4 regions of the Priestia sp. YIM B13489 genome follow, and region 3 is predicted to be linked to each of the others. Evidence: riboswitches for the same ligand, from Rfam matches in the RefSeq annotation. Region 3 holds a riboswitch; each other region holds the start of a gene.
The links. Region 3 has a riboswitch for cobalamin ahead of ACFX4W_RS15910 (ribonucleoside-diphosphate reductase subunit alpha). Riboswitches for the same ligand answer to the same signal wherever they lie in the genome.
Positions count from the first base shown of each region.

Region 1 (8,047 bases), on a different contig from region 3:
TCACCGAAGTATTCGACCATATCCGTACGCTCAAACTCTCCGTGCACAAGGACATCTAAGCCGATGTTTTCTTGAATTTCAATCCATTTTTTTATTTCCTCGTTAATGTACGCTTCATATGCTTCATCGCTTAACTCGCCTTTACGCCATTTTAGACGCTCTTTTCGCACTTCTTTTGTTTGCGGAAAGCTTCCAATCGTGGTCGTTGGAAGAAGCGGCAGTTGAAACGCTTCTTGCTGAACGCGCTGACGTACGTCAAACGGCGCTTGTCGCTCTGCTTTATAGCTGTGCAGCTGCTTCAGCTCTTTTTGCACATCTTGACAATTTCGAAAAGATGATCCATTTAATGCTTGAATTGCCTGCTTGCTTACGCTTATTTCTTCTTCTATTGCTTCTTTTCCTTGCTGCACCGCTTTTGTTAACAGCGTAATTTCCTTTAGCTTTTCATCTGCAAAAGAGAGCGCATTTTTCAATACTGGATCAATCGTCTCTTCATTTTTCACCGTGACAGGAACATGTAGCAGACTTGATGAAGGCTGAAGAATCAAACGGTCTTTTGATACGGCTTCTTCAATTTCACTGATCGTTAAAAGCTGCTCGTCCAAATTTTCACGCCAAATGTTTCGTCCGTCAATCACTCCTGCTGCCAGCACTTTATCAGTTGGAAAACCATATTTATTAAGGGCAGTGAGATTTTCGCCTCGGTCATGCACAAAGTCTAAACCAATTCCTTCAACAGGAAGAGACACGACTTCTTTATAGTAATCAACGCTGTCAAAATACGTTTGTAAAATGACTTTTACATTCGGTGCTGCTTCCTTCAAAGCTTGATAGACTTCTTTGTAAAGCGCCAGGTCTTCTTTTGATAGCGTTGTAGCTAAAACCGGCTCATCTATTTGTACCCACTCTACTCCTTCTGCTTGCAGCTCCGCTAAGATAGTTGCATAAAGCGGAACAAATTGTTCAACTACTTCTTTAAACTCACTTTTTTTATATCCTTTTGACAGCTTCACAAATGTTACTGGACCTAAAATAACGGGCTTGCCTTCAATATTCAGCTTCTGTTTTGCTTCTTTGTAAAATTGAAGCGGGCGATTTTCTACAAGTGCCGGCGTACATTCCTCAAGCTCTGGTACGATATAGTGATAATTTGTGTTAAACCATTTTGTCATCGTAGAAGCTACCGCACCTTTTGTTCCTCGCGCGATGTCAAAATACGTTTCAAGCGATACCGGTCCCCCGTCATAATCAAAGCGCTTTGGCACTAGACCAAACATAGCGGCTGTATCTAACACGTGATCGTATAAGCTAAAATCGCCGACTGGAATCAATTCAATTCCTGCGTCACGCTGTTTTTTTAAATGCCCTAGACGAAGAGACTCAATTTCCTGCAAAAAGATATCTTTCTCTAGTTTTCCTGCCCAAAACTGCTCAAGCGCTTTTTTCCATTCTCGTTTTTCACCAATTCTTGGATAACCTAAGTTTGAACTTTTTACACTGCTCATTTTTTCCACTCCCTGTATATTTTTTATCGGTAAACTAAAAAATCTCTCTTTTCGAAATGAAAAGAGAGATGATACGCATACTTAACTAAAGTTGAGATAGCCTGTTTTTCTCAACACGTATTCCTCACTCCTCTCTATATCCCGTAGAGCTTAAGTGCATACAACAGGCAGGTCTCCTGACTTAGGTTCATCGCTTCCTATCCCTTCCCATTTCAACATGAAACAGTGGTTAATAAGTTGCTCCCCATTACAGTGGCGGGACCGCGCCGGCTTTTCACCGGTCTTCCCTTTTAAGCTGCGTACATTCGTTACACAGCACCTGATGCATTTTTATAAAATTGTTCATTCAAAACATATTCACATAAAATAAAAAGCCTCTCTATCACGAATAGAGAGGCATAGTATCTATGAAATCCTCTCTTATTTTTCAAAGCTGTACGCTTTGCAGGATGTAGCACCTTTTCAACAAGAATGTTAAATGGTTGCCGGGCTTCACAGGGCCAGTCCCTCCGCCTCTCTCAATAAGAGTTTTAATTGTTTATAATATTTTGAATGTAGAGTCATCTTAACACCTTACATTTATGCTGTCAAAAGAAATTTCAAAAAAATTAGTTTTTAGGAGGCGCTGACGCTAACTTTTGCCTTAACAATTTGTAATCATCTTTTCGGTGCGTTTCGATTAAATCTTTTGCCCCTTGGTGATATCCTGACGAATAAATGTACTCTACCGCTGTTTCGATAAGCTTTCTTTTTTCTTCGGCACACTCCCGGTCCATTAAGGGGAACAGTCTACCTAAAAGGTCATTTAAATCTTCCTTGATAAAACGATCAAGTCCTTCTTGCATCTTTTCGTTTGCCATGATTGCTCCTCCATTTGCTGTGTATGTTCTAAGCCTCTATAAACAGGCATTTCACTGTAAATTTTAAGATAAAGTTAAGTCATTAAACAGTATATCAAGTGAATGTTTTTCTTTAATTACATATGTAATACAAATATATGACAAATATAGAGAATATATCATCATTCATTATCTATTATAACGTTTGACTGAGCCTTCTGCTACAAGGTTTCGTTAAGAGTTATGCACATTTTTCCAAAAGAGGTTGAGACATCACCAAATGAATCCACTCTAAAGGCAAATGGAATACATGAGCTGAATCGCTTGTGACACCGCAGTTGATTTCCGTACAAGACTTCGCTTCCCGCAGGAGTCTTCGTCTTGTCCTCCAATCACCTGCTAGAAAGACCTATACACATGAAACCTACGTTTGCCTTAACAAAAAAACGAACCACTAATCACACATCTTGATCGATGATTCGTTTCACTTCGTCTAAAACCCTTTTGTTCCAGCCTCTTTTTTTGAACCTAGCTTTCTACTTTCTTGTTTTTACAAACAATTTCTTCGAGGTCGTCCAAAATCCTTCCAAAGAAGAGGACCTAAAATGTCGTACCTGCTTACAAAAAATTCCGTAAAATTATAATTATTTAAAATTAAAGGCGGCTCAAAATCAAGGGGAGCGCCGGCGCCTCCTGACAATACAAAATCAGTGCCTCTTCCAAGCGTAAACGACCCGTTTCTGTTTTTTCTAATAAACTGCTCGTCATACGCATGCACGTGGCTGACTAACACTTTTTTCACGCGGTGTTCTTGAATTAAATCAAAAAATTCTTGACTTTGAGGAGTCGTTACAGGAAACCCTTCAAGATTTGACCACCGGCCAATATTTGGCTGCGCATGCATAGCTACAACGGTATTACGAGGAGCATCCTCTAGCTGCTGCTCTAAATAATTCAGCTCTCTATCTGTAAATCCATATATTTTATTCTTGGGACTGATGACATTATTTAATGCGATGCACCGGAAGTTGAAGACAGGAATATCAATGACCCAGTGTACTTTTCCGATAGTGGCTCTGAAGTTTTCGAGATTGCTTTCATCAAGGTACAGTTCATCATGATTCCCTACGCATACAAACATAGGAATGTTCGGGGCGATTTTTTCAACAACCTTAACAAAGTGCTCCAAATACTCTTTTTTCCCTGTATAGACGGTGTCTCCCCCATGAATAATAAACAGCGGGTTCAATTCCACCGCCTTTTTTAACACAAGCTCAAATTCACCGCTCATCGTGAAACAATTATCGTTTGGTCCGTCACCTCTGCTGTCTCCCATAAAAACAAAGTTAAATGGATCTCTCGGATTTAATTGTTTAATTCTTTGCTTTAATAACTTTTCAGAACGTTCATGAAGCGTCAAATTCATCAACTAGTTAATCCCCCTATTAATAAATAAATTTAGTTAAAAGTAAACAAGCTTACTTATTTATATGAGAATTTGTTGATGATGGTCACTACCTTCTTGTAAGCAGAACGCACATTTAGCTTTCGTTTTAGAAATTGCTAGTTATGAATATCTATTAAAGTCTACATTATGATAAGCTAACCTATCTTTCCATTTTATTAGGCACTAATAGGACAGGGTAAAAGATGAACTCTCTGTATCTACTAATAAGAAAGAGGCTGGGGACAAACAAAGGCCGACATGAGCTGAACCGCTTGTTCCCCCGCAGTTGATTTCCGTGCAAGGCTTCGCTTTCCGCGGGCGGCCGATGAGCCTCCTCGTCGCTTGTGCGCCTGCGGGGTCTCATCTGTTCCGCTTGTCCCGCAGGAGTCTTCGCCTTGCTCTCGAATCAACTGCTAGAAGAAACGAAACAGCTGAAACCTGCGTTCACCATAAAAAAACGAACCACTAATCAAAGTGTTTGATTAGTGGTTCGTTTTTCACTTCAGCTAAAATACTTTTATCTCAGCATCTTACATTTAAAACATTTACGACAATTAAACATATTTATTACGCTCAACTGGACTTACAGAATTTCTTCCAGAACGAGCTGCCATGTCCGTTTCAATTTGCTCTAGGCTACGTCCTTTTGTTTCAACAACTACAAAGCGTATGAAGAATAAACCGAGAATACAAATGATCCCGAACGTTGAAAAGATAACGCCCAAACTAAACTGATCAGCTAAGATAGGGAACACAAGCCCTACTGCCAGCGATCCCGTCCAGTTAAAAGCAGATGAAATCCCAGCACCGATGCCGCGTACAGAAAGCGGGAAAATTTCTCCTACAATAATCCACGTAAGCGGCGCCCAAGAAAACGCATAGCAAAGGATAAAGCAGCAAAGAGCAATTAACGTAACCCAGTTAACAACGACTTCATTAACGCCTAACGCTCCTAGAATAGCCGGTGTAAAAAATGAAAGAGCCATACCCGCGCCGCCAATCGTAAGAATGGTACGGCGGTTGAATCTATCGACAAACTGCAGAAAAATAAGTGTTGTCACGACAAAGATTACCCCAACAATAACCGTAAAACCAGCAGCTACCTGCGGGGCTAAACCAACTTGACGAGCAATGCTTGTTGCATAATAAACAATTGAGTTTGAGCCTTGAATCTGCTGAAAAGTTGCCATTCCGACGCCGATAATTAAAGCTAGACGAAACTTTTTCTGAAACAGCTGCTTAATGCCTGATTGTTCATGCACAGCTACGCTTTCAATTTCAGACACTTCAGCTTCTACTTCAGCTGTTGAGCGGCGAAGCGTACGCAGCACTTCACGCGCTTTATCTGGCATTCCATTTTTAATTAAGTAGCGCGGCGACTCTGGAAGCTTGATCATACCGATGCATAATACAATTGCAAAAATACCGGCGCTGCCAAGCATTAATCGCCAGCTGTTTGGAACCGGCTCAAAAATAAAGGCTACGATATAGCTTAATAATAATCCAATTACAATCATTAGCTGATTTAAACCTGAAAGCTTCCCGCGAATATGAGCGGGTGCGATTTCTGACATATAGGCAGGAACTAAAGAAGAAGCCGTTCCTACTGCTGTACCTAAAAAGACGCGCGCAATCGTTAACGTAATTTCCTCTGGTGCAATCGCGGAACCGATGGATCCTAAAAGAAAGATGATCGACGAAATTAAAATTAACTTTCTTCTTCCAAACTTATCGCCTAATAATCCGCTTAAAATGGAACCGATAATTGCTCCTCCCATTAGCGACGAAACCACAATCCCCAGCCAGAGCGGACTCAAATGAAACGCTTCACGGATATGACCTTCTGCACCAGCAATAATCCCAATATCATAACCGAATAAAATACCGGCAAATGAGCCGAAGAAGAAGATAAACTTACTTGATACTTTACTCATGATTATAGATCCCCTTTGTATTGTCTTAGTTTTGCTTCCTATCACACAAATTTAAAACGCTTTCATTTATTTCTAAAAACGGCGTTCTTTTACTAACACTATATTTTCACTTTCAAGGAAGCAGCGCTCCCTCGAAAGTAGTGATGCTTACTTAATAATGACGTACTCTAGATCCACAAGCTTTGCATAGCTCACGATTTGATCCGTCGTTAAATTTAATGAAAGAACCGTATGATGGCCTCCTCCGTTTTCAATCCACGCTTTAACGCCGTCTTGGAAGTTCGGCTTAATGTTCCAAAGCACGCGCGCCACGGGAAGATGTGGAGCTGGAACTTCCGGCTCAAACGCCGATACTTCGTTAATTAACAGCTTGTAATGCGTGCCGAAGTCGGCCATGGAAACCACTACGCCTTCTCCTTGTTTACCGTCAAACACTAAGCGGGCCGGATCTTCGCGGTTACCGATACCCAAGGGAGAAACGATTAGTTTTGGCTTGTTTACTGCTAGCGTCGGGTCCACTTCAAGCATGTGTGATTGAAGCACTGACTCACGTCCGGGTGCTAATTCATACGTGTAGTCTTCCATAAAGCCCGTTGACTGATTATGGCTCATTACTTTAAGCAAGCGGTCAAGCGCTGCTGTTTTCCAGTCTCCTTCACCAGCAAAGCCGTAGCCCTGTGCCATCAAGCGCTGTACGGCTAGACCTGGAAGCTGTTTCATACCGTATAGATCTTCAAAGTTAGTGGTAAAGGCGCTGTAGCCGCCTTCATCTAGAAAACGTTTAATCGCAATTTCATAGCTTGCCTGTACTTTTACGCTAGACTCCCAGTCTTCTGCAGAATAATCACCGTAGACAAATTCATACGCGTCTGCATATTCAGCAAATAAATCATTGATTTCTTCTTCCGTAACGGCATTGACATATTGAACAAGGTCACCGATTCCGAAGTAGTCAACCGTCCAGCCAAATTGAATTTGCGCTTCAATTTTGTCTCCTTCCGTTACGCCGACGTTGCGCATATTGTCACCGAAACGCGCAACTTTAATGTTGAAGCTTTCGTTATAAGCAGCGGCTACGTCCATCCACTGTGCAATTTGCTGCTGTACTTCGGGGCGCTCCCAGTAGCCCACTACGATTTTATTTTGCTTGTTCAAACGAGCGTTGATAAAGCCGTATTCACGATCACCGTGAGCGGATTGATTCAAGTTCATAAAGTCCATATCAATCGTTTCCCAAGGAATGCTTTCGTTAAATTGTGTTGCTAAATGAAGCAGCGGTTTTTGCAGTAGTTTGGTACCGCGAATCCACATTTTTGCAGGCGAGAACGTATGCATCCACGTAATTACGCCGGCAACTTCATCTCGGTAATTCACTTCTTTCATCATCTTTGTAATCGTGTCAGCATTCACAGCTAAATCTTGCAGAACAATCGGATAAGGCAAGACACCGCTTTCATTTAAAGCATCAGTCATCGTTTGCGCGTGTGCTTTTACTTCTGCTAGCGCTTCTTTTCCGTAAAGATGCTGTGAACCAACAATAAACCAAAATTCTTTTTGAGCTGTTTTTAACATGATAATCCCCTTTTCTGTATGTAAGTCTTTTACTGTCCTTGCCCGTAATACGCATTTTGTCCGTGTTTTCGTAAATAATGTTTGTCTAATATACGCTGCGGCAGCTCTTCAGCCAGCCCGTTTAATTTTTGTGTAAAGAAGTTCATTTTGGATACTTCGTCTAATACGACGCTGTTCATTACCGCCGTTTTGGCATCTTTTCCCCACGTAAACGGCCCGTGCCCTTGAAGTAAAATACCAGGAACCGCTAGTACATCTAAGCCGCGCTCTTCAAATGTTTCGATAATCACCTTGCCCGTTTCCACTTCATATCCGTCATTCACTTCTTTTTCTGTCAAAAAGCGCGCGCACGGTACGGAACCATAAAAGGTATCGGCATGAGTCGTTCCCATTGCCTGTACATCAAGTCCTGCTTGAGCCCAAATGGTCGCCCACGTTGAATGCGTATGAGCAATACCGCCAATTTGCGGGTAATGTTTATAGAGTACGGCATGTGTCAGCGTATCAGATGACGGATTAAGCTCACCTTCTACCACGCGACCTTCTAAATCAACGACTACCATGTCTTTAGCCGTCATTTTTTCATACGTAACGCCGCTTGGTTTAATAACAAACAAACCGCTGTTTCGATCAATGGCACTTACATTTCCCCACGTGTACTTGACCAGTCCGTGTTTTGGCAAATCGACGTTTGCTTGAAATACTTCTTCTTTTAATTTATCTAGCACACTAACTCCTCCCGTTCTTCGC
Region 1 is NZ_JBHZOQ010000036.1:66,954-75,000, reverse strand. It holds gene metE (5-methyltetrahydropteroyltriglutamate--homocysteine S-methyltransferase) at 1-1,505, opposite strand, end outside; cobalamin riboswitch at 1,655-1,843, opposite strand; SAM riboswitch class I at 1,923-2,033, opposite strand; gene ACFX4W_RS02210 (hypothetical protein) at 2,114-2,365, opposite strand; gene ACFX4W_RS02205 (metallophosphoesterase family protein) at 2,895-3,770, opposite strand; gene ACFX4W_RS02200 (hypothetical protein) at 4,013-4,201, opposite strand; gene ACFX4W_RS02195 (sugar porter family MFS transporter) at 4,346-5,725, opposite strand; gene araA (L-arabinose isomerase) at 5,873-7,297, opposite strand; gene ACFX4W_RS02185 (L-ribulose-5-phosphate 4-epimerase) at 7,327-8,025, opposite strand; gene ACFX4W_RS02180 (xylulokinase) at 8,019-8,047, opposite strand, start outside.
Region 1: linked by a shared signal. The riboswitch ahead of metE (5-methyltetrahydropteroyltriglutamate--homocysteine S-methyltransferase) and the one ahead of ACFX4W_RS15910 (ribonucleoside-diphosphate reductase subunit alpha) in region 3 are both predicted to bind cobalamin.

Region 2 (8,047 bases), 2.0 Mb from region 3:
TGTGTTAGGAATTTTATTTAGAGCTCATAAAACAAGCAAATTTTTGTATGGCATAGGGATTGTATTTGGTCTTATTTTTGTCATTGGGACGGTCACTCATTCTCCATCTAATACAGAAACTTCATCAGTTACAGCTGAGAAAGTAGAAGCAAATCAAAAAGACAGTAAAGACACATCAGAACTTAAAGCTCTCGTTACTAAGGGAATGACAGATAAGGAATTTCAAAAAGAAAAAGAGAAAGCCGCTTTTCAACAGTCAGACTTAATTGCGTTAGGTAACGGAGAAGTCGGATATGTGATCAAAGCTGAAGACGGTTACGTTGTAGCTGATACGAATGGCGAAACCATTTCAAGCGTTGAAACGTTTAAAACGGCTGATGAAGTTGAACAGTATGAATTAAATGAAGTTAAAAAAGTACATAAAGATGTAAGGACAGTTGATGCTCATTATACAGCTTCAGATTTAGAAAGCTTAGAAGATTTTGATCAAAAAATTAATGAAGTGCTGAAGCGCGTTAATCTTACAAAAAAGGAGTTTAATGAACTAAAATTAAAGGATGTTAAAACATTAACTTCTCATGAAATAGAAGTAATGAAGGCTATACGTGACTCTGTTTCACCCCTTACAAAAGATACGCTGCTGCAAAAAACGATCCCTGCTAAAGATATTGAAAAGTATGTAGATGGATCTTATACAGCAGTGGGAGGATATGTAGCTAAAGCTGAAGATGTTCATGATATTACTTCGTACAAAGAATTTGTTGAAAGCTTACGTTTAGATTACACCGATGGTTCAGGCAAAAGGCCGTTTCCTGAAGAAGGATCGACATACGGCGTAATCAAATTCAAATCGCAAGCGGTAAGCCATGTTGATATTCCCTACGGGACTGTGTTCGGAGGAAAAACAACAGACGGACCTCCATGTACGCTTAATGGGTTTACAGGATCTCGAAACGGGGAAACCGTTCCAGAGTTCAAATTTGATAACTATTATCCACCAGCAAACGGAGCGGAACTATACCAAGTGGTAAATGGGGAAGAAGTACTTTTAGCTACCTATGTGGCAGAAGAAAAACGATTTGTGCCAGCGGTTGCTAATCCAATGTAAAGGACTGGTTTTTTGTGATTCGAAAAGGTTTGTATGCAGCATATAATGAACGAGATTACGAATGTTATGAAACGGAAAACGGGTGTGTAAAGCTGATTAGCTATGATAAAGGCGATGTAGCAAATGGATTCATTCCATACAATGACACTACTTTCACAAAAGAAGTTCCTCGTGATGCTGTTGAAGAAGTGTTTTTTGTAGCTCCGTATGCTACTTATCAAAATGAAACGTTTGGTGTGTCAGATGCTTCTGATCGTCGAGTGCTTTTGACCACATCTGAAAAAGAAAAAGCTGATAAATATCATTTTCAACGAACGGATAAATATCTATACGAAAAACATGTGTTAAAAGAAGAAGTAAAGTTAATGGAGAAAAAAACTCCTTATTCATAAGACCCCATAATAAAAAGAGGATGCACTCGCATCCTCTTTTTATTTAATCAATTTTCTTGAAGTGTTTCTGTTCGTATTATCATTTGTACGAAGGAAGGTAATGCCAAGACCGATTAATCCTCCTACGATAGCAGGAACTACCCAGCCGAGACCCACTCCATACATAGGTAGAATGGATGTAAACAGATCGTTTACTGCCGCAATTTTGAATCCAGCAGCATTTAAGCCATCAAATAAACTAACGATAAACGTGAACAGAAGGCTTACTTGGTAAACTTCAGAACGTCCTTTAAATAAAGGATGTAAGAATGTTAAAGCAATTAACACAATAGCTAACGGATAAATAGCTGTTAAGACGGGAACCGAAATAGCGATTAATTCCGTTAAACCAAAGTTTGCTACAACGGCGCTGAATGCTGATAAAATGACAGCAATCAACTTATAAGAAACCCTTGGAAACAGCTTATGGAAGAAAGATGAACAAGATGTTACAAGGCCTACACTTGTTGTTAAACAAGCAACGGTAATCATCAGACCTAAAAGAATTCCTCCGTAAGAGCCGAAGTAGTAATTTGATACTTCAGCCAAAACCGTACCTCCGTTATCAAGACGTCCAAGCTCTGATACGCTTGAAGCACCCATATAAGACAATGCACTATAAATAAGAGCTAAAATAACGGCAGCGATAGCCGTAGCTTTTGCACAAATTGTGATGATTTGTCGGTTGGTTTTTGCTCCTTTTTCTTTAATTGCATTAATAATAATAATTCCAAAAACAAATGATGCTAGTGTATCCATTGTTAAGTAGCCTTCTTGGAAGCCTTTAAAAAATGAGTGTGTTGTATAAGCTTCGCTTGGTGCTTCAAATTTTCCAATTGGGTTCACAACGGCTACAACTACCAATATTCCAATAAACGTTAATTTAATAGGTGTTAAAACTTTTCCTACTAAATCGACAATTTTCGCAGGATTTAGCGAAAAAAAGCAGGTAATAGTAAAGAAAATTACCGTGAAAATGATAAGGGGAAGATGCCCTGGATTTTCTGATAAAAAAGGCTTAACGCCAATTTCGAACGAAACGCTTCCCGTTCTTGGCATCGCAAAAAGCGGTCCGATTGCCAAGTATAAAATCGTAGTAAAGATAATACCGAAAGCTGGGTGTACGCGACTAGCTAAAGACTGCAAATCCTCTTTTCCGGAAAAACCAAATGCGAGAACGCCTAGAAGAGGCAGACCTACACCCGTTACTAAAAATCCAGCGTTTGCTGACCAAATATTGCTTCCAGCAGACTGACCTAACATTGCAGGAAAGATTAAATTACCTGCGCCGAAGAATAGGGCAAAAAGCATAAAGCCAATAACCACTATAAATGAAAAAGGAACTTTGTTTGACACGTTAAAACCTCCAAAATTATAAATGCTTTTTATTATCGTGTTGAATAATTAAAATTTTCAGAATTTTATATTCGAATAATAAAAATAAACATGTATCGTATTATACTAACCTAAAATGCATATTTCAATATAAAATTTTATTTTTTTAATTTATTCGCTGAAATAGCAAAAATAGAAAAATACTTAGCAAAAAAATCTCAATATACAACAATTATTTGATATGATAAAACAGAACCGTGGCTTTTAAAAATTCGCATGTGCGGCCTTACATCCTTTTAGTAAAGAACTGTTTACATAAGGTGCTGTAAGGATGTATATTTATACACGGTTCGCGGAACCGCATATGCTCGATGGATGAAAGTCAACTGTGCGAAAGGAGCAAGAAAGTGAAAAGGTTAGGTCTAGCAACTCAGATTCTAATTGGACTGATTTTAGGCGTAGCTGTAGGTGCTATTTTTTATGGAAGCGATACAGCCATTTCTATTTTACAGCCGGTTGGAGACATATTTATTCATTTAATTAAGATGATTGTCGTACCGATTGTGATTTCAGCATTAATCGTAGCGGTCGCAGGAGTAGGCGATATCAAAAAATTAGGTAAGCTTGGCGGAAAAACAATTCTTTATTTTGAAATTGTTACAACCATTGCTATTGTAGTGGGGATTATTGCTGCGAACTTATTCCACCCTGGTGCAGGGGTTGATATGGGACATATTGAAAAAAGCGATATTTCTCAATATGAGGCAACGGCAAAAACGTCTGAAAGTACTGGCATTGCTCAAGAGCTTCTTCATATTGTTCCAACAAACGTCTTTCAATCGGTAGCAGAGGGCGATCTTTTACCAATCATTTTATTTTCCGTACTGTTTGGTGTAGGCGTAGCTTCGATTGGAGAGAGAGGAAAACCTGTTTTAGCCTTTTTTGAAGGCGTCTTGGATGCAATGTTTTGGGTAACTAATTTGGTGATGAAATTTGCTCCAGTAGGTGTATTTGCACTTATTGGTGTTAATATTATAAAGTTTGGTGTCGGATCACTTATTCCATTAGGAAAATTAGTGTTCGCCGTTTACTTCACCATGATTTTCTTTGTGCTTGTGGTTCTTGGAATTATTGCTAAAATGGCTGGAACAAGCATGTTTACGCTGATAAAAGTGTTAAAAGACGAGCTGCTTCTTGCTTTTACAACGGCAAGTTCAGAAGCCGTTTTACCATCTCTTATCAAAAAGATGGAAGACTTCGGTTGTTCTAAATCGGTTACATCGTTTGTTATTCCAACAGGCTACACGTTTAACTTAGATGGTTCAACCATTTATCAGGCGCTGGCATCGCTGTTTATTGCTCAAATGTACGGCATCGACCTTTCCATTATGGATCAAATTCAGCTCCTTCTTGTGCTAATGTTAACCTCAAAAGGAATGGCTGGTGTACCGGGAGCATCGTTTGTAGTTGTACTTGCTACACTTGAATCTATGGGCTTCCCTCTTGAAGGCATGGCATTTATTGCAGGAATTGACCGCATTCTTGATATGATGCGTACCACAGTTAACGTAGTAGGAAATGCTTTAGCTGCAATTGTGATGTCAAAGTCTGAAGGCGAATTTGATAAGCAAAAATCATTAAATTATACAAATGAATTAAAGAAATCAAACATAGCTTAAAACAAAACAAGCCGGGCAGCTGCCCGGCTTGTTTTGTTTGGAGCTGACTGTTATCTTTTTTGAAACATATGGTAAAATAAAAGAAATGAGAGACAAAGGAAGTGTCATAATGACGGAAACTGTTCAGTTAATTAAAAAGCTTGTTTCGATTCCCAGTCCTTCTGGAAATACAGAAAAGGTAATTTCATTTGTCGAAGACTATATAAAAGAGCTAAATATTCAAACGTACCGCAATCGAAAAGGAGGCTTAGTCGCTACTATTCCCGGTAAAGATACAGATCACCACCGCATGCTGACGGCTCATGTCGATACATTAGGTGCTATGGTAAAAGAAATCAAACCGAGTGGACGTCTGAAAATCGACTTGATTGGAGGGTTTCGCTACAATTCTATTGAAGGAGAATATTGTGAAATTGAAACTTCATCAGGAGAAGTATTTACAGGAACCATCCTTATGCATCAAACATCTGTTCATGTGTATAAAGATGCAGGGAAAGCTGAGCGAAATCAAGAAAATATAGAAATTCGACTGGATGAAAAAGTACATAGCGCAGAAGATGTTCGCAGCCTTGGAATTGAAGTAGGCGACTTTGTTTCGTTTGATCCTCGTGTAGAAATAACAAAAAGCGGTTTTATTAAATCTCGTCATCTCGATGATAAAGCAAGCGTAGCTTTATTGCTTCAGCTCATAAAAACAATTCAAGAAGAACAGATCGAACTGCCATACACTACGCATTTTCTCATTTCAAATAATGAAGAAATTGGATACGGAGGGAATTCGAACATTACGCCTCAAACAGTAGAATACTTAGCGGTTGATATGGGTGCTATGGGAGATGGACAATCTACCGATGAATACACCGTGTCTATTTGTGTAAAAGATTCAAGCGGCCCATATCATTACGGTTTGAGAAAGCATTTGGTGGAGCTAGCTAAGCAGCATGATATTCAGTACAAATTAGATATTTATCCGTTTTACGGATCAGATGCTTCTGCTGCTATTCGTGCCGGACACGATATCGTACACGGCTTAATTGGTCCAGGAATTGATTCTTCTCATGCGTTTGAGAGAACGCATCAAGATTCATTAAACCATACGTATAAGCTTCTTTATCACTATGTGCAGTCGAACATGGTTCTGCTTTAAGAAAGCAATATTTAATTAGTGTATTTTTATGCAAAATAAAGAGCAGGACGGGATTGTGATGTCTGTACTTTCCTTTCCTAAAAAAGAAGCCGGCTGTCCGGCTTCTTTTTTTAATAAATACTATATATTTTTTACTGGTGAAGCAACAGTTGGTTAAAAAAGCACCTTTTTAAAGAGGTATAATATTGCTTAAACCTTTTGTACATTTTGTTCATTTACAGAAGTTAAAATGTTTTTAAATTTTTAAAAGTTTCTTGTGACAAGTTTTGTAGAATGGGTTTTCAAAAGGAAATGGTTTCGGCATAATGTGGATATAGCGATCACTACAATAATCGGAGGCGAATCTTTTCATGTGGGTACTGACGGTATATGCTGGAAAAGAAATGAAAATGTTTGAATTTGAAACTGAAAAGCAGGCGAGAGAAGCTTTTGCCAAAACAAATGGCTGTAAAGTTCTTTCAGAAGTGGTGTATTATAACGATCCTCATTTAACATTAGTAGCTATATAATGAAAAAACAAGAGCTGACTTTATGCTCTTGTTTTTTTATAGGTGCTTGTATCTTCCGAAAAGAATAGAGTTGAAATAAAAAAAAATGTACGCTATGATATGGTAGTTACTTCTATTATTCTGATAGTTTAAAAGGTTCATATATATCAAACAGCAACAGTAAAGATGCCAAGAAGGCTTAATAGGGAAACTGGTGAAAGACCAGTACTGCCCCCGCAACTGTAAGTGTGGACGAACGAGTATAACCACTGTGAAAAAATCACGGGAAGGTTCTCAAGTAGAATGATACACAAGTCAGGAGACCTGTCTTTATTGTGAAGTTTCTATTTCTCCGGGGAGCGGGAAGGGAAACGTTGGCTTAAAGTGGCATTCGTGTACACTCTTATTCTGACGTTTTACCCGCTCGCATATTAGCGAAGCGGGTTTTTCTCGTATCGAAAAACTACATATCGTGCAAAAAAGGTGCGCAATGTTCACATTGCGTTAAATGGGAAGTCTGGTGTGAAGCCAGCGCGGTACCCGCCACTGTGAAGAGGAGCTGATTGCATATGCCACTGTATTTGGGAAGGCGCAATCAAGTGATGAATCGAAGTCAGGAAACCAGCCTTTTTCTAATGCGAAGCTTACCCTACGGGATATAGGTGGAAGTGCAAAAACTTAGTTTGAATTTTCTGCGCCTCTATCATTGATAGAGGCGCTTTTTTTAGTAAAGGAGCGAATGAGTGTGACGACGTGGAACTTAAACGGAACAAAACATCACGTATTGATTTGTAATGGAAGCAGCTGTATGAGAAAAGGTGGAGAAGAAGCCACACAAGCTATTCGAAATAAAGTGACGGAACTGGATTTGGATGAAACGGTTCATACAACGCGTACGCGCTGTAACGGACGATGCAAAGATGCTCCTGTAGCTATCGTCTATCCTTCAGGAGATTGGTACAAGCAGGTCACTGAAACCGTGGCTCACCGGATTGTCGAAGAGCATTTAGCAGGAGGCTGCAGTGTAAAGGAATCGCTTATTTATGAATATGATCAAAATGGTTTCGTTTCTCCGGAAAACAGTGACTCCATAGAAGGAATTGACAAAGTAAAAAGTAACGCATAGAGGAGGAGCTAGCATGAAAGGTAAACTGTTAGTTATTGGATTTGGGCCGGGGAGCTTTGAACATATTACACAGCGAGCAAGAGAAGCCATTCAAGAAAGTGATATGATCATCGGTTACAAAACCTATGTGGAATTAATTCAAGGACTGTTAACGAATCAGCAAATTATTAGTACGGGAATGACCGAAGAAGTAAGCCGTGCACAGGAAGCTGTAAAGCAAGCCGAAGCAGGAAAAACCGTAGCTGTCATTTCGAGCGGAGATGCAGGAGTATACGGAATGGCAGGCCTTGTATATGAAGTGTTGATTGAAAAAGGCTGGAAAAAAGAAACGGGCGTAGAGCTGGAAGTAATTCCTGGCATTTCGGCTATCAATTCATGCGCATCTCTCCTTGGAGCGCCCGTGATGCACGATGCTTGTACGATTAGTTTAAGTGACCACCTTACGCCGTGGGATCTAATCGAAAAAAGAATTGAAGCAGCTGCACAAGCAGATTTTGTAGTGGCTTTTTACAACCCAAAGAGCGGAAGACGAACAAGACAAATTGTTGAAGCGCAAAGGATTCTATTAAAGTACCGTTCTCCTGATACGCCTGTTGGTCTTGTGAAAAGCGCTTATCGTGACCGTGAAGAAGTCGTAATGACTAACTTAAAAGACATGTTAAACCATGAAATAGGCATGCTGACTACCGTTGTTGTCGGAAATTCATCTACGTTCTTTTACGACGATTTAATG
Region 2 is NZ_JBHZOQ010000053.1:4,006,214-4,014,260, reverse strand. It holds gene ACFX4W_RS26600 (hypothetical protein) at 1-1,108, shown strand, start outside; gene ACFX4W_RS26595 (hypothetical protein) at 1,123-1,500, shown strand; gene brnQ (branched-chain amino acid transport system II carrier protein) at 1,540-2,895, opposite strand; gene ACFX4W_RS26585 (cation:dicarboxylate symporter family transporter) at 3,282-4,553, shown strand; gene ACFX4W_RS26580 (M42 family metallopeptidase) at 4,663-5,700, shown strand; gene ACFX4W_RS26575 (hypothetical protein) at 5,729-5,857, shown strand; gene ACFX4W_RS26570 (hypothetical protein) at 6,051-6,209, shown strand; cobalamin riboswitch at 6,356-6,534, shown strand; cobalamin riboswitch at 6,653-6,832, shown strand; gene ACFX4W_RS26565 ((2Fe-2S) ferredoxin domain-containing protein) at 6,934-7,314, shown strand; gene cobJ (precorrin-3B C(17)-methyltransferase) at 7,328-8,047, shown strand, end outside.
Region 2: linked by a shared signal. The riboswitch ahead of ACFX4W_RS26565 ((2Fe-2S) ferredoxin domain-containing protein) and the one ahead of ACFX4W_RS15910 (ribonucleoside-diphosphate reductase subunit alpha) in region 3 are both predicted to bind cobalamin.

Region 3 (8,047 bases):
ATTAGTAAACACGGTCGTTCCATTAGAACAGCTTGAAGCTGAAACAATTCAATGGTGTGAAGAGATGTTAGAAAAAAGTCCAACCGCTCTTCGTTTCTTAAAAGCAGCATTTAATGCTGATACGGATGGCTTAGCAGGTATCCAGCAATTTGCGGGTGACGCAACGCTTCTTTATTACACAACCGATGAGGCAAAAGAAGGTCGCGATGCATTTAAGGAAAAACGCAATCCAGACTTCCAACAGTTCCCACGTTTCCCTTAAACAGCTGAAACAGCTTGGTGATTATCATCAGGCTGTTTTTTCAATTTAATTTAGTTAATCAGTATAAAAAGGAGAGAAATTCATGAGTAGCCAAACGATTCCTAATGGGCTTATGCAAAGAGCATATTTGACGCCAAATCGAGTGGCGGTAGAAACACCGCAAACGTCTCTTACGTTTCAAGAGCTTCATAAACGTGTTCAAAAAGTAGCACAGCAGCTTTCGTTTAACGGTGTAAAGCAAGGTGATACCATTGCTTTATACATGAAAAATAGAGTGGAGTTTATCGAGATTTTACATGCGATTTCTTATATTGGCGCCCGGTTGCTGCTCGTCAACACGCGTTTGACAAACGAAGAAATTAATTATCAGCTAACAGATGCAAACGTGTCGTTGCTTATTGCGGATGAAACATTTTTAATTAGAGAATTCCAAAGTTCCATTACTCAGCTTACTTTACCTGCTTTAAAAAGTTCTCCAGAAGCAGAAACAGGTTTTCAAAAAACGTGGAATCTCGAGGACACATTCACCATTATGTATACGTCTGGAACAACAGGTCATCCAAAAGGAGTGCTGCAGACATATGGAAATCACTGGTGGAGTTCTGTTGGCTCAGCGCTTAATTTAGGATTAAATGAAAAAGACTGCTGGCTTATAGCGGTTCCTTTGTTTCATATTAGCGGCTTATCTATTTTAATGCGGAGCGTCTTTTACGGAATGAAAATCATTTTAGAAGAACGGTTTGAAGCAAGAGCAGTAAATGAAGCCATTGAAAACAAAGGGGTAACGATTATTTCGGTTGTTACTTCTATGCTGTCCAATATGCTTGATGAATTAGCTGAACGCAAGTATCCAAATACGTTTCGCTGTATGCTTTTAGGAGGAGGACCTGCACCGCTTACTATTTTAGAGGCTTGTGTGAATAAAGAAATTCCTGTTTATCAAACGTATGGAATGACAGAAACATCTTCACAGTTCGTTACGCTTTCACCTGAAGACAGTTTGCGAAAACTGGGATCAGCAGGTAAACCATTATTTCCATGTGCAATGAAAATTGTAGATGAAAAAGGAAATGAGACCAGCGAAGCAGGAGAAATCATTGTTAAAGGTCCAAATGTTACAAAAGGATACCTAAATAAACCTGAGGCTACTCAAAAAGCAATTCAACAAGGCTGGTTCTATACAGGAGATATCGGGAAAGTGGATGAAGAAGGCTTTCTATATGTGTTAGACAGACGTTCAGACCTTATTATTTCAGGTGGAGAAAATGTATATCCAGCTGAAATTGAAAATGTTTTGTTGAAGCATCCCGCTGTTAAAGAGGCCGGTGTAACGGGAGTAGCTGATGAAAAATGGGGACAAGTGCCAGCTGCATGTGTTGTTGTAAACGAAGACGTTTCAGATGAAGAATTATCTTTACACATTCAACAATTTTTAGCAAAGTACAAACTTCCAAAGTACTTCGTTCGAGTAGAGGAGCTGCCGCGAACGGCTTCTAATAAAATCATACGCCGGAAGCTATCATCGTTCATACAGAAAGGGAGCTAATCGATGATTATAAAAAAAGTACATCTTTATAAAATTGACATGAAGCTTCTTTCTCCTTTTTCAACAAGCTATGGTACGGTGCAGGATCGAGAATTGATTTTGCTTGAAGTAGAAGATGAACAAGGATTTACAGGGTGGGGAGAAGTCGTTGCTTTTTCATCTCCTTGGTATACGGAAGAAACGATTCAGACGTGTTTTCATATGTTAGACGATTTTTTAATTCCCTCGCTTCTTCATAAGCAGCTTCAAAAACCAGAGGATGTTCAAAAGCTATTCAAACCTCTAAAGCGAAATAACATGGCTAAAGCAGCTTTGGACTGTGCTGTATGGGATTTGTATGCAAAGCGGCAAAATAAGCCGTTATCTGAAGTAATTGGCGGAGTAAGGTCTGCTGTAGAAGCTGGAGTGGTAGTTGGCTTAAATGACATTTCCGTAATGAAAGAACAAATAAAGACTTACATGAAAGATGGCTATAAGCGCTTTAAAGTGAAAATTAAGCCGGGTGCTGACTATGAGCTACTGAAACAAATTCGAGATGAATTTCCAAGCATTCCTCTTATGGCTGATGCCAATTCAGCTTATACGTTAAGCGATAGTGATTCATTGAAGAAACTAGATGAATTGAATTTAATGATGATCGAACAGCCGTTAAGTTCTGATGATATCCTTGATCATCGATTGTTACAAAAGCAAATAAAGACGCCGATTTGCTTAGATGAAAGTATTGTGAGCTATGAAGATGCACGTCATGCAATCGAACAAGAAAGCTGTAAGATTATCAATGTGAAAATCGGGCGAGTTGGCGGAATGTCCGTAGCAAAGCAAATTCATAATTTATGCGCCCAGCATGGTGTAAAACTTTGGGTTGGAGGAATGTTAGAAGCAGGGATTTCACGAGCTCATAACATTGCCCTTGCCACACTGCCTTCTTTCACGATACCAGGTGATATTTCTGCGTCGTCTCGCTATTGGGAAAAAGATATTATTAAGCCCGAAGTAGAGGTAGAAGCCGGAGTAATAAAGGTGAAGGGAAAACCGGGGATAGGATACGATATTGATAAAAAGTTTATCAAAACAATCACAGCATTTGAAAAAGAATACAAATAATTAACAACCGTTTTTTGATGAAAAACGGTTTTTTTATTGAGGTTGTCAATGTTTAGTAGAAAAATAGGACAAATTTTTTAAAAAGAGCACATTGTTCCATCAAGCGTGTCAAAACATGTTATGATGGAATAGTTTGATGAAAAAAGTCGAAGAGTTTTATCGTAAAAAACAAAATTATTTTTGAAAATAGGTTGATAGTTTTCTAAGTTGTCCTATATAATGTGTTTATAACATAACACAATATGTTGTTTTGAAATCCATAATAAAATACTATATTTTGTGTTTTCCAGTGAAAAAGGTGTCTGATAAAAAGACTTAAAAGGGAATTTGGTGAAAATCCAAAGCTGTCCCCGCAACTGTGAATGCTGATGAAATAAGGAAATCCACTGTGAGTAAACATCATGGGAAGGCCTTAAAGTAAAAAGAAGCATAAGTCAGGAGACCTGCCTTTTTTATGTCGTTTTATCTTCTTCGGGAGGTGAGAGGGTAGAGCGAGGATTGAGAAAAGACTTAGTGTCTTCTTCTATCTTCGTTCTATTCGCTCACCGAGGTACGGTGAGCGATTTTTTATTTTGAAGTGAAGAGAGGAGCCATATTTATGGTGAATACATTAAAGCCTACAATTCTACATGAATTAACTGCATATATTGAACGTTTAAAAAAAGAATTTACGCAGCTTGATTTTTCTTTGTATGAGGAAAAGGTTATTCAAACTGTTACAGTAAAGGAAAATATGACGGACGAAAAGGTTGCAAACGTCCTAATTTTGGCAGCCTTAGAGCGTATTTCAATGGAAGAACCCGATTGGACGTACGTAGCGGCAGACGTCTACTTAAACGAACTATATCGAAAAGCAGCGGACAACCGAGGTTACGATAAAAAAGAGAAGTACGGTTCGTTTTATCAGCTTATTCAAGAACTAACAAAAATCGGCATTTATAATAAGCAGCTATTAAAAACATATACAGAAGAAGAAATTAATGAAATTGCTTCAGTCATTATTCCTGAACGCGATCGTTTATTTACATACATTGGATTGTTGACATTAGCAGATCGCTATTTAGCGACATCACATGATAAGCGCGTATACGAATTACCGCAAGAACGTTTTCTTATCATTGCTATGACGCTGATGTCTCAAGAAAAGAAAGAAAATCGAACAGCATTAGTAAAAGAAGCGTATTGGGCGCTTTCTAGTCTATATATGACGGTTGCCACACCAACACTTTCAAACGCAGGAAAGAGCTACGGACAGCTATCTAGCTGCTTTATTGATACGATTGATGACAGCTTACGCGGTATTTATGATAGCAATACAGATTTGGCCACGCTTAGTAAAAATGGAGGCGGAATTGGTGTCTACCTCGGTCATATTAGAAGCCGAGGAAGTGATATAAAAGGTTTTAAAGGCGTATCATCAGGAACAATTCCATGGATGAAACAGCTAAATAATACGGCTGTAAGTGTCGATCAGCTAGGTCAACGACAAGGAGCTATTGCCGTATATTTAGACGTATGGCACAAAGACATCTTTTCATTCTTAGACGCGCGTTTGAACAATGGTGACGAACGTCAGCGCACGCATGATTTATTCACTGGCGTATGTTTGCCAGATTTGTTTATGGAAAAAGTAGAGGCACGTGAAGACTGGCACTTATTCGATCCTCACGAAGTTCGTACGCTGATGGGCTACTCGTTAGAAGATTTTTATGATGAAGAAGAAGGCAGCGGTTCGTTCCGCACTCGTTACGCTGAGTGTGTAAATAATGAACAGCTTTCAAGAGAAACAGTACCTGCTATTGAAATCTTCAAGCGTATTATGCTTTCCCAGCTTGAAACCGGAACGCCTTATATGTTTTATCGTGATACGGTTAACCGAGCTAATCAAAACCGCCACGAGGGCATGATCTACTGCAGCAACTTATGTACAGAAATTACGCAAAACCAAAGCACAACGGTCGTAACAGAGGAAATTACAGAAGACGGAAAAATTATTATTACAAAGAATCCGGGCGATTTTGTTGTATGTAATCTTTCTTCTATCAACTTAGCGAGAGCCGTAACTGAAGGTGTGCTTGAACGTTTAATTCCAATTCAAGTACGCATGCTTGATAACGTTATTGAGTTAAATGATTTGCCAGTACTTCAAGCAAAACTAACAAACCAAAAGTACCGCGCAGTAGGACTTGGCACATTTGGTTGGAACCATCTGCTTGCCTTAAAGAAAATAGCATGGGAAACAGATGAAGCGGTAGCATATTGCGATGAATTGTACGAGCAAATTGCTTACTTAACCGTACAGGCAAGCATGAACTTAGCTAAAGAAAAAGGTGCATATCCATTATTTAAAGGCTCAGATTTTGAGTCAGGCGCTTATTTTGAAACACGTAAATACACAAGCGAAGCGTGGAGTGAACTGCGTAACGAAGTTCAAAGCAATGGGATAAGAAATGGCTACTTAATGGCTGTAGCACCTAATTCATCAACATCTATTATCGCGGGTTCTACTGCAAGTATTGATCCGATTTTCCGTAAGTTTTATTCAGAGGAAAAGAAAAACTATAAAATCCCGGTGACGGCACCAGATTTATCACCAGCAACAAACTGGTATTATAAGTCCGTTTATTTAATTGATCAGCACTGGAGCATTAAGCAAAACTCCAAGCGCCAGCGCCATATTGATCAATCCATTTCATTCAACTTATATGTGCAAAATGATATCCGAGCAAAAGAGCTGCTGGATCTTCATATGACGGCATGGAAAGAAAAGTTAAAAACGACCTACTACGTACGTTCAACATCAAGTGAAGTCATTGAAGAATGTGAAAGCTGTCATAGTTAAAAGGAGTGAATAATTGATGACAAGCATGTTAAAACGAGAATTAATGAACGAAACAGCTCCGAACCGTTCGACAGGAATCATTAACGGCAAGAGCTCAAATATTCTAAACTGGGATGACGTCCGATTTTCATGGGCGTTCCCTAAATACAAACGTATGCTAGCTAACTTTTGGACGCCGTTTGAAATTAATATGGGTCAAGATATTAAGCAGTTCCCTCAGTTAACGGCTGACGAACAAGAGAGCTTTTTGAAAATTATTGGCTTGCTGGCGCTACTGGACAGTATTCAATCAGATTATGCTAGCAAAGTAGCTGACTATGTAACCGATTCTTCGATTAATGCTCTAATGATTATTTTAGCGCAGCAAGAAGTGGTTCATAATCATTCGTATTCATATGTTTTATCAAGTCTTGTACCAAAAGGAAAACAAGATGAAGTATTTGAATACTGGCGCACAGACGAAAAGCTTCGCGCTCGAAATGACTTTATTACAAACGGATATAAAGCATTTAGCGAAGAAGCAACGGTTGAAAACTTTTTGAAGTCTATGGTATATGATGTTATTTTAGAAGGCCTTTTCTTCTATAGCGGATTTGCTTTCTTCTATAATCTTGCGAGAAATCAAAAGATGGTGGCGACATCTACGATGATTAACTATATCAATCGTGATGAACAGCTTCACGTTGGGTTATTTGAAAAGATTTTCAAGGAAGTACTAAATGAAAATCCAGCTTATCGTACGGAAGAGCTAGAAACGTTTGTAGTTGAAACGTTCCAAGAGGCAGCTCGTCTTGAAATTGAATGGGCGGAATCTGTTATCGGAGAAAAATTCGACGGCATCACGATGAAAGAACTGCAGCAGTATATTGAATACATGGCTAATAAACGCTGTAATCAATTAGGCTTCGGCCGAGCTGCTTTCCCAGAAGCACCGATTGAAAATCCTCTTCGTTGGATTATTGCTTATCAAGAGGTAGATTTAGGGAAAACGGATTTCTTTGAACAGAAATCAAGACAATATACAAAAGCATCAGATGCGAATGGATTTGATGATCTATAAACACAAAAGCTGACTAATTTCCTTATTGATTAGTCAGCTTTTTTTAAGTGAATAAGTCCAAGTTCTAACGCACGTGTGGTAATTAAGTCATCAATTTCTTCTGGAATGTTTTCAAGTGTTCCCCATTTATATGTCCATAAATGAGTAAATGATTGTACATAGATTGGAAAGGTTTGTTCATTTGCTTTTATGGCTTCTTCTTTAAAAAAATGAATCAGTTGTTCAGTTTTCATATTAGTCTCCTTTTTTATGATCTTGAAGAGAGAAAAAAGACAACCCAGAGGCTGTCCTTTTGCGGGTTACGCTTCAGTTGGCTTGAACGTTTTACAGTCTGTTTCATAGCTGCTTGCTGCATGTTTTCCGCTATGACTTACCACGTAAATTTCTTCTGCGCTGCAGTGATTTCCATTTTTCCAAAAGTGACAGTTATTTACTTCACAAAGAATGTTTTGTTCCAACGTTAACCCTCCTTTGTATGTGATAGCTATAGTATGGTCAAAATTCAACTAACTTATAAGAAAGGTGGTAGACTTTCATTTTAATTGAGAATTTTTATCAATTAAACATTGACAAAGAGAATCATTCTCAATTAAACTGTGTATATAGTAAAGAATACAAGTTGTTGGCAAATCATTAAATGAATAATTAATTGGGAGGGAACAAACATGTCATCAGTTATGGTTGTAGGAGGAGACAGGTTAAAGCATATTACAGATCGTTTAGCGGGAGAAGGATTTAATGAAGTCATTCATTTAGATGGCCGTAAAAGCAATATGGTGAAGCGAGAAATACCCGAACATATTGGGTTTGTATTAGTTATTACGGATTTTATTAATCACAATATGGCAAAAGTCATTAAAGAGAAAGCAAAAAAACAAAAAAAACCGATTTATTTCGTCAAACATTCATGGAGTGCTATTCGTCAAGTGATTGAGCAGATTTCATGATTTAATTTTTACTTATTATTGAGAATGAATTTCAATTAGGGTGGTGAGACATAGGTGGAACCGATAAAAGTGAATATAAAGACACTCTCTAACGACCACATCGAACAATTTATTCGATGTCCATACAAATTTTATCAGCAGCAGCTTCTTTTGAAAAAAACATCTATAGATTGGAAACAGCTCGTTCAAGTAACTGTCCATCAAATCATTAAAACATACTATAGCAAGCCAGTTGAGTATCGCTCAAACCTCTATGTTTTACAGCTCATTGAAAAATATTGGC
Region 3 is NZ_JBHZOQ010000053.1:1,980,375-1,988,421, forward strand. It holds gene menB (1,4-dihydroxy-2-naphthoyl-CoA synthase) at 1-262, shown strand, start outside; gene ACFX4W_RS15900 (o-succinylbenzoate--CoA ligase) at 345-1,808, shown strand; gene menC (o-succinylbenzoate synthase) at 1,812-2,915, shown strand; cobalamin riboswitch at 3,195-3,380, shown strand; gene ACFX4W_RS15910 (ribonucleoside-diphosphate reductase subunit alpha) at 3,514-5,757, shown strand; gene ACFX4W_RS15915 (ribonucleotide-diphosphate reductase subunit beta) at 5,774-6,817, shown strand; gene ACFX4W_RS15920 (hypothetical protein) at 6,847-7,050, opposite strand; gene ACFX4W_RS15925 (DUF1540 domain-containing protein) at 7,117-7,275, opposite strand; gene ACFX4W_RS15930 (DUF2325 domain-containing protein) at 7,483-7,764, shown strand; gene ACFX4W_RS15935 (hypothetical protein) at 7,819-8,047, shown strand, end outside.

Region 4 (8,047 bases), 1.7 Mb from region 3:
AGTGTATCAATATAAACCGAAAAAGCTTGTACAAGACCTTGTTTCGCCGGATGTGAAACTTCTGCTGCAGCTGCTGCGTGAGGTCCTGTACCTTGTCCTGCTTCGTTTGAATAGATGCCTCGCTTAACTCCCCAAGAAACAGCTAAACCAACAATTCCTCCAAAAGCAGAATCTAATGCAAAAGCACTTTTAAAAATAAGAGCGATAACTCCCGGCAACTCGGAAATGTTCATGGCAATAATAATAAGAGCTAAAATAATATACCCAAGTGCCATAAAAGGTACAACGAATTGGGCCACTCCTGCAATACGCTTAACGCCTCCAAAGATAATAAAAGCAAGAATAATAACTAATCCCACTGCTGTAACCGTTGGACTAACGCCAAATGCGTTGTCGATTCCAAGCGCGATGGAGTTAGACTGAACGCCCGGCATTAAGATACTCATCGCAACAAGTGCTGCAATAGCAAATAAAATGCCATACCATTTCATACCCGTTCCTTTTTCAATGTAGTACGCTGGACCACCTCGATATTGGCCATCTTGTTTAACTTTATAAATTTGAGCAAGTGTTGATTCGATGAATGCACTAGAAGCACCAATAAAAGCAACTGTCCACATCCAAAATACAGCCCCTGGACCTCCAAACGCGATAGCTGTCGCAACTCCAGCAATGTTTCCTGTTCCGACTCGTCCCGACAGCGCTAGAGACAGGGCTTGGAAGGAAGAAACTCCTGCTTCTGAACTTTTACCTTGAAACATCAGCATAATCATGTCTTTTAAGTGTCTCACCTGCAAAAACCTCGTTAAAATTGAGAAAAACAGGCCAATCGCAAGACACCCATAAATAACAGGCGTGCTCCACAGCACATTATTCAAACTCGTTACAAATTGCTCCAAACGATAACCCCCTTATTTTACATTCAGACTATTTTAAATTATAAGTTAAATTATAAATTTTAACAATAAAACTCTAAATTAAAACTAATTTTTAGTTAAAATATACAAAAAAACTTGTAAAATCCTCAAAAACATCCAACAATAAACCGTTTACATTCCGTAATTATTGCTTTCAAAAGAAGGGTATCTGCACCTTTCTTCTCAGGAACACATAGGCTATAGGAGTTATTTTCTATTAGAAGGTGTGAAAAACAATGATGAGAATAGAGCCTTTATTTTATCGTCCTTTAGCTCTAGACCTTCTTTATGCGTGCGTCTTAGCTTATAAGCAATACGCACAGGGAGGCACATTTGATGTACCTGAAGGCTACCGGCTTATTAAATCGTTTAAAGCTTCTGCCGTAGGGGTGCAAGAATGGTTTGGTTTTATTTTAGAATCTGATGACTCTATCGTAATTGCCTTTCGAGGAACTCAATCTGAGGCAGACTGGATTGCTGATGCTCGCATTAGGCAGCGCCCTTATCCATACAATCAACAAGCTGGTCTCGTTCACGAAGGTTTTTTAGCCGTTTACGAATCATGCCGTGATGAAATTTTTGAAACATATCAGTCCCTTACCCCCAAGCCACTTTATATAACGGGGCATAGCCTAGGTGGTGCACTCGCTGCTCTTCATGCCTTAGATGTCGCCACAAACGCATCTTTTCCGGAAGTTACAATGTACAACTACGGAGCTCCTCGAGTAGGTGATCCTCAATTCGTTCAAACATACACAAATCTTGTTTCAAATAGCCGCTGTTTTGTTAACACGACGGATACGGTTCCTAAAATCCCTCCGAAGCGCCTTTATTCCCCTTCCACCAAGCAAACGATTTATTACGATCAAGATCCTCTGCAACTCTCGTTTACGATTCAAACAGGCTCTACCGTAGGGAATCATAATCCCCAAACATACAGTGTTGGTATTTGGATGATGTCGGACTATCCTATTTTGGTCCAAAAATAAAAAAACAGGCGGACTGCCTGTTTTTTTTATGCACCAATTGCTGTTTTGATTTCTTCTATTTGTTCTTGATGACGCTTTTCATGATAGCCAATAAAATCAATCCACTGCTTTAAATCCATTAACCCAAACACAGGGTGTGGAAATGATTTTTGCTTTAGCTTGTCTTCACTTGCTGTTTCTTCTAGCTCTATTAAAGCCGCTCTTGATTCTGCCAGCTTACTCTTCATCTCTTCTAATGTCTGCTTTTCATTAGAAGGCGTAACTTGAGCCGGTGCATCTACTTTTCGCGAACGGTCTACCGCTAAATGAAACGGCTTATCTTCAGTTGGCTGATCCACACCGTTTTCTAACTGATCCTTTACACGTGAAACAATCATGCGCTCCATCAAATATAAATGTTCTAATACTTGCATAACGCTCCATGTATTAGATGCTGGCTGTTGATTTAATTGTTCATATGTTAATGATTCTACACTTCTCAATACATCATTTCGAAACTGTTCATTTTTATTCATTTTTCATCCTCCTCTAGGATTCCTCTAACTTATCGTATCAAAAAACTCTTCCATATAAAAAAGATATCCCTTTATTTAACCATGTTTTAGCTGCAATTGTTTCACGTGAAAAAATCACATTTTCTATTTGACATAGATCAACTGAGGTGTTATATTTAGATTTCTGGCTTTTCTTTAAGAGCTGGACATAGTGAAAGTAACTTGAAAGGATGTATCGTACAATGCAAGGTAAAAATACTGGCATTCGACACATGTCTTTGAACAAAACTTATTCACACTGGATCGGCTTCGGAGCCGTAAGGATGCAAGAGAGGTAGGGCTTGCGTCGTTTAGGTTAATCGATCATGTGGAAAAACAAACCGCGGCAATGGATGAAATCCATGCAAGCACAATCAATGCTAATTGTGCCCTAACAACAACGAAACATACAAAAACCGTAATCATGGATTTTATAAAGAAAGTAATCATTTTGTTTTTACACTTGCAAAAGCAAGTTACTGATAAGAAACACGAACAAAAGCGAGCAGATGCATCTGCTCGCTTTTTTAATGATACTTTTTATTTACTTTATCATTTCTTTTTTTAACAGATCTTATAAAAAAGCCGAAACCAATGTGGTTTCGGCTTTTTTCTTATTGCTCTGCTAGTACATCAGCAAATGCTTTTGCATAAGGAGGAAGGTCTGGCGGACGGCGGCTTGAAATAATGTGGCCGTCGATTACGACTGCTTCATCATGCCAAATAGCTCCCGCATTTTCCATATCATCTTTGATTCCTGGCGTACTTGTTACGTTTCGGCCATCTAAGATTTTTGCAGAAATTAATACCCATCCTGCATGGCAGATTTGGCCGATTGGCTTTTGCTGTTCATCCATATGACGAACCATTTCAATTACTTCAGGATAGCGGCGCAGTTTATCCGGCGCCCAGCCCCCAGGTACTAAAATAGCATCATATTCAGCTGGATCAACATCTTTAAACGCGTAGTCCGATACGGCTGGAACACCGTATTTCCCCATGTACGTTTCGTTTGCTTTTTCTCCAACTAAATGTACTTCTGCTCCTTCTTCTCGAAGACGCATCACTGGATACCATAGTTCTAGATCTTCAAAGTCTGCACTAACAAGCGCAATAACTCTTTTATTTTCTAAACGCATCGTAACACCTCCGCCATCAGTATAGCATGTTGGAGAATAAGATTGAAAATAAGGGACTAACTTGTACATAATTAAAGGATTTTTCAAGTGCTCTTCAGAAAATTTTTGTATGCCAAATGGTCTAATTTTATATTTCCTCTTGACTGAGGACAAACATCACACTACAATGTGTAGTGTGATGTTCATAATGTTATAAAATTATCCAAATAAGAAAGACTTTCTGATTTAATTGCTACATTTCTTTTTTCGGGCTTTCACACTACATAATGTAGTGTTTTTCAAATACACTTAAAGGAGGAAGTAAAGTGAATAAAAACGTCGAAATTGGTTCACTTATTATTCGTTTAGTATTAGGTTTTACATTTTTAGTACACGGCTTTCAAAAATGGCAAGGCGGGATTGAAAATACAGTAGGGTTCTTCGATAGCTTAGGAATCCCTGGTTTCATGGCATATATTGTTGCAACCATTGAACTTGTAGGTGGGATTCTTATTATTCTTGGCCTAGCAACAAGAGTCGTATCTGCTTTATTTGTGGCAGTTATGCTTGGCGCCATTTTTACAGCCAAGCTTAAAAGCGGATTTGTTGGCGGGTTTGAATTTGATATTGCCTTAATTGCCATGTCTGCTCACTTATTTCTTGCAGGAAGCCAGTTCCTTGCTCTTGATGCAGTGGTATTCAAAAAGAAAGAAACTGCCTTTTCTCTTCAAGAAGAAAGCAGTAAATAAAAAAAGAAAGCTTATACTCTCCCAATATAAGCTTTAAGATTAGTCCCCGCCGTTTAAGGCGGGCTTTTTTTATATTTGCAGCAGCAAATTCGCAAATAAAGAAGAACGCTCGGACAACGTATCAATTTGAATATGTTCATATTCTGCATGTATTCCTTTTCCGCATGCTCCTAATCCATCCAGCGTGGGAACACCAATGGCCGCTGTAAAATTGCCATCACTTCCGCCGCCCACAGCTGCTTCTTCCAATTTCATACCCAGTTTCGCCGCGATTGACTGAGCGCATTCAAATAGCTCTTCCGTTTGTTTAGACTTGACCATCGGAGGACGATTCATGCCTCCCGTTACTTCGAGCTTAATCCCTTTTAAAATGGGTGTTAAATTCAAAATAATATCCGTCATGCGTTTTGCTTCTTCTTCTGTAGAAACACGTAAATCCACGTGCGCTTCTGCATATTCCGGCACTACATTTGTACCGCTGCCTCCCGTAAATGTCCCAACGTTCACCGTTGTACCTTTTTCATAATCTGTTAAGCCCTGCAAGAAAATCACTTGGCGCGCCAGCTCTTCAATCGCATTGATTCCTTCTTTGTGGTGATTACCCGCGTGTGCTGCTCGTCCCCATACTTTTACGGTGAAAATCCCCGCTCCTTTGCGCGACGTTTTTAACGCACCTGAACCCGCCACCGCTGGTTCCGCTACTAGCACTGCTTCACTTCTTTGTGCTTCTTCTTCAATGTATTTTTTAGAAGAAATTGACCCAATCTCTTCATCCGAATTACAGAAAAACACAATTTTTTTATCGAGCGATAAGCCAAGCTCTTGAATCGCTTTAATCGCCCATATAGATTGTACAATGCCGCCTTTCATGTCTAAAATTCCCGGACCATACAGCTTGTTTCCCTCCGTTCTTAGACTCAGCCTTCCCTTTTCCCATACCGTGTCAAAATGACCGATAATTAAAAGCTGCTTTTCTCCTTCTCCAATCGTAAATTTCAAGTGGTTTCCTACTTCTTTTTCTTCTATGATTTCGTACCCTACCCCTAACCGCTTTTGAAACAGCTGCGTTAAATACATTCCACACTGATCTACTAACTCTTTACTGTAGGACGGTGATTCTTTTTTCACAAATCCAATTAAATCTTCAAGCATATCTTGTTCGTGTTCTTTTAAATAACTAAACACGCTTTGTTCTACCATTACCTGACTCAAATCAATTCCTCCTCCAAACAACCCCTGCTGCTTGCATTAAATGCTTTTATTTATTTTACGTATAACTATGTTCTACGTTTCACATAACGACCTTAAATTATCCTTAATTATAATGGTTTTCAGACAATTTTCCATCCTTTAAATACAGATAATACTTTAACTTATTCATAACCGACCGAAAATAGCCATAAACTTCAACAAATTCATACAAAAAAGCTTCAATCTTCAACAGATTAAAGCTTTCGTTTGACTAATTGACATTTATTTTAATATTTTTTCCTTTTGACTTCACACTCACAAAAACAAACATAGACACTAAAAAAATAAACAGAATAACGCCAACCATTTCAAAGTTTACTTCGGCCCATGGGTTAAAGAAAGTGAATGCTAAATAGAACGACACACCATACGCGAGGACAACAATAACCCAGCCCATCAAGCGGGAAGCAGATTGTCCAAATTTACTCGATTCATTCACCATTTTATGTACAATCATCGAATCGATTGTATCTGTAAGCATCATGCCAAACATAAACACTAGTCCCAACAAAAGCGGCGTATACTTGCCTGCGTTCCCTGCAGCTAGAGACCACACGGCCGTTTGACTGACCGTTTCGGCTGCTAAAGCGAACAATGCCCCTACAAGAATAATTAAAAAAGGATTCGTTGTTCCTTTTGCGATTTTCGGAATAAACTTCCCTTTTAATCCGCTCAGCTGAAACTCTTCTTCTTTATTTTTAGTTCGAAGCAAATGATATGTGTTTAATGTTCCAATCAGAAAGAGAGAGATAATGGATACCCAAGATGCAAAATGATCGAAATATGAAGGAAACGTAAAATTCTTCATCACCACGCCCAGCACCCCGGCCGTGACGGCCACCATTCCTCCATGACCTAGTGAAAACAGCGTTCCAACCCACGGGGCAAAACGGCTGCCCATTCTCCAATTATATCGGGTCTGGCCATCAATAAAAGCTAAGTGATCTGCATCCAATCCGTGCCTGATTCCTAATAAAAAGACAAGTAAAAAAACTGATAAACCTTCCATTTCCTACACTCCTTTTTTTAAAATAAAACGTAAAAAAGCCTCAATTCTATAGAAATTGAGGACGTGTCGGCATATGAAAATAAACAGCAATTGCTCACTGCGTACCTTGATACACCGCCTCTTTCCTAGAAGAGTCAAGTGTACAGAATAGGTAGGTCTCCTGGCTTGAGATCATCATTTTCTACCGCCTTCCCCATTTTGAGTGACGATAAGATAGAAAACTCCCTGCTTACAGTGGCTGGACCGCTCGAGATTTGCACTCGATTCCCTGTTACCTCTTACGCTATGTAAGAGCACCTAAACTGTGCGAATGATTCATTTTCTTCCTCATTATACTAGTACCGCTTACAAATGAATAGAGAAAATTCAAATAAAAAAGCCCTGCTAAGCTTTACATGCTTAGCAGGGCTTTTTAGAGCAATTAAACTACTTCTATCGTTACGTCTACGTTGCCGCTGATTGCTTTTGAATACGGGCAGTATGAATGAGCTAGGTCTACATATTTTTTCGCTGTTTCTAAATCTAAGCCTTCGATATGTGCTTCAAGCGCTACTTCAATTTTCACTCCTTGATCAGCTTTATCAGGAAGCAGCTGAACAGTAGCTTTTACTTCACTGCTTTTGATTTCTACGTTATGTTTTTTCAACATAAATTCTAACGCGCTGTTGAAACAAGCACTGTATCCAGCTGCAAACAGCTGCTCTGGGTTTGTTGCTGTTGTTGCTTCTCCACCAAGCGCTGGAGGTGTTGCAACGTCTAAGTTAAAGATGTTATCTAAAGAGTGAACTTCTCCTGTTCTTCCACCTGTGTTAACGACTGTTGTTTCATATAAAGCTTTCATGTATAAACCTCTCCTCTTTTTCATTAATTTTATTAAAAGTTTTTTATTTATCGTTTCTATGATTTAATTGTACACAATTTAATTTTAAAAAACAAGTATTAAATACGTTAAAAATTTCCCAATAAAAAAAGCCGCGTATTTGCGACTTTTTCTTAATAATATTGAGACTGTTCGTCATAAGCTGATTTTCGAAAAATAGACAAGTTGGTAATGGACCTCATCAGTTTCGTATTAAAAATAACATAATGAATAAACAGCGCCAGCACGCAGCCTAAAACGGCTCCTGTTAACACATCGAATGGATAATGAACGCCAACCCATACGCGTGAAAAGGCAATGAGTACGCCCATGACAACCCACATGCGTCCTGAACGTTTGAAATGCAGCCAAATGGTAAAAGTGATAACTAATGCAGATGTAGCATGATCGCTTGGAAATGAAGAATTTGCGGCGTGATCAACAAGCTGATTCACGTGGTGAGAGATAAACGGACGATCTCGATAAGCAAATAAACTAATCACTTTATTGATAATGACTCCTGTGGCACAAGCACACAAAGCTTGAAATGCTACAACACGGCTGCCGTTTTTATTAATAAGTAAAAACAAGCCGAGTAAAACGATAAGTACATACTGGGCAT
Region 4 is NZ_JBHZOQ010000053.1:300,803-308,849, forward strand. It holds gene ACFX4W_RS07500 (alanine/glycine:cation symporter family protein) at 1-899, opposite strand, end outside; gene ACFX4W_RS07505 (lipase family protein) at 1,154-1,906, shown strand; gene ACFX4W_RS07510 (DinB family protein) at 1,933-2,421, opposite strand; gene ACFX4W_RS07515 (hypothetical protein) at 2,768-3,007, shown strand; gene ACFX4W_RS07520 (type 1 glutamine amidotransferase domain-containing protein) at 3,054-3,578, opposite strand; gene ACFX4W_RS07525 (DoxX family protein) at 3,884-4,306, shown strand; gene ACFX4W_RS07530 (M20 family metallopeptidase) at 4,376-5,539, opposite strand; gene ACFX4W_RS07535 (HoxN/HupN/NixA family nickel/cobalt transporter) at 5,769-6,566, opposite strand; cobalamin riboswitch at 6,700-6,882, opposite strand; gene ACFX4W_RS07540 (organic hydroperoxide resistance protein) at 6,988-7,407, opposite strand; gene ACFX4W_RS07545 (undecaprenyl-diphosphatase) at 7,560-8,047, opposite strand, start outside.
Region 4: linked by a shared signal. The riboswitch ahead of ACFX4W_RS07535 (HoxN/HupN/NixA family nickel/cobalt transporter) and the one ahead of ACFX4W_RS15910 (ribonucleoside-diphosphate reductase subunit alpha) in region 3 are both predicted to bind cobalamin.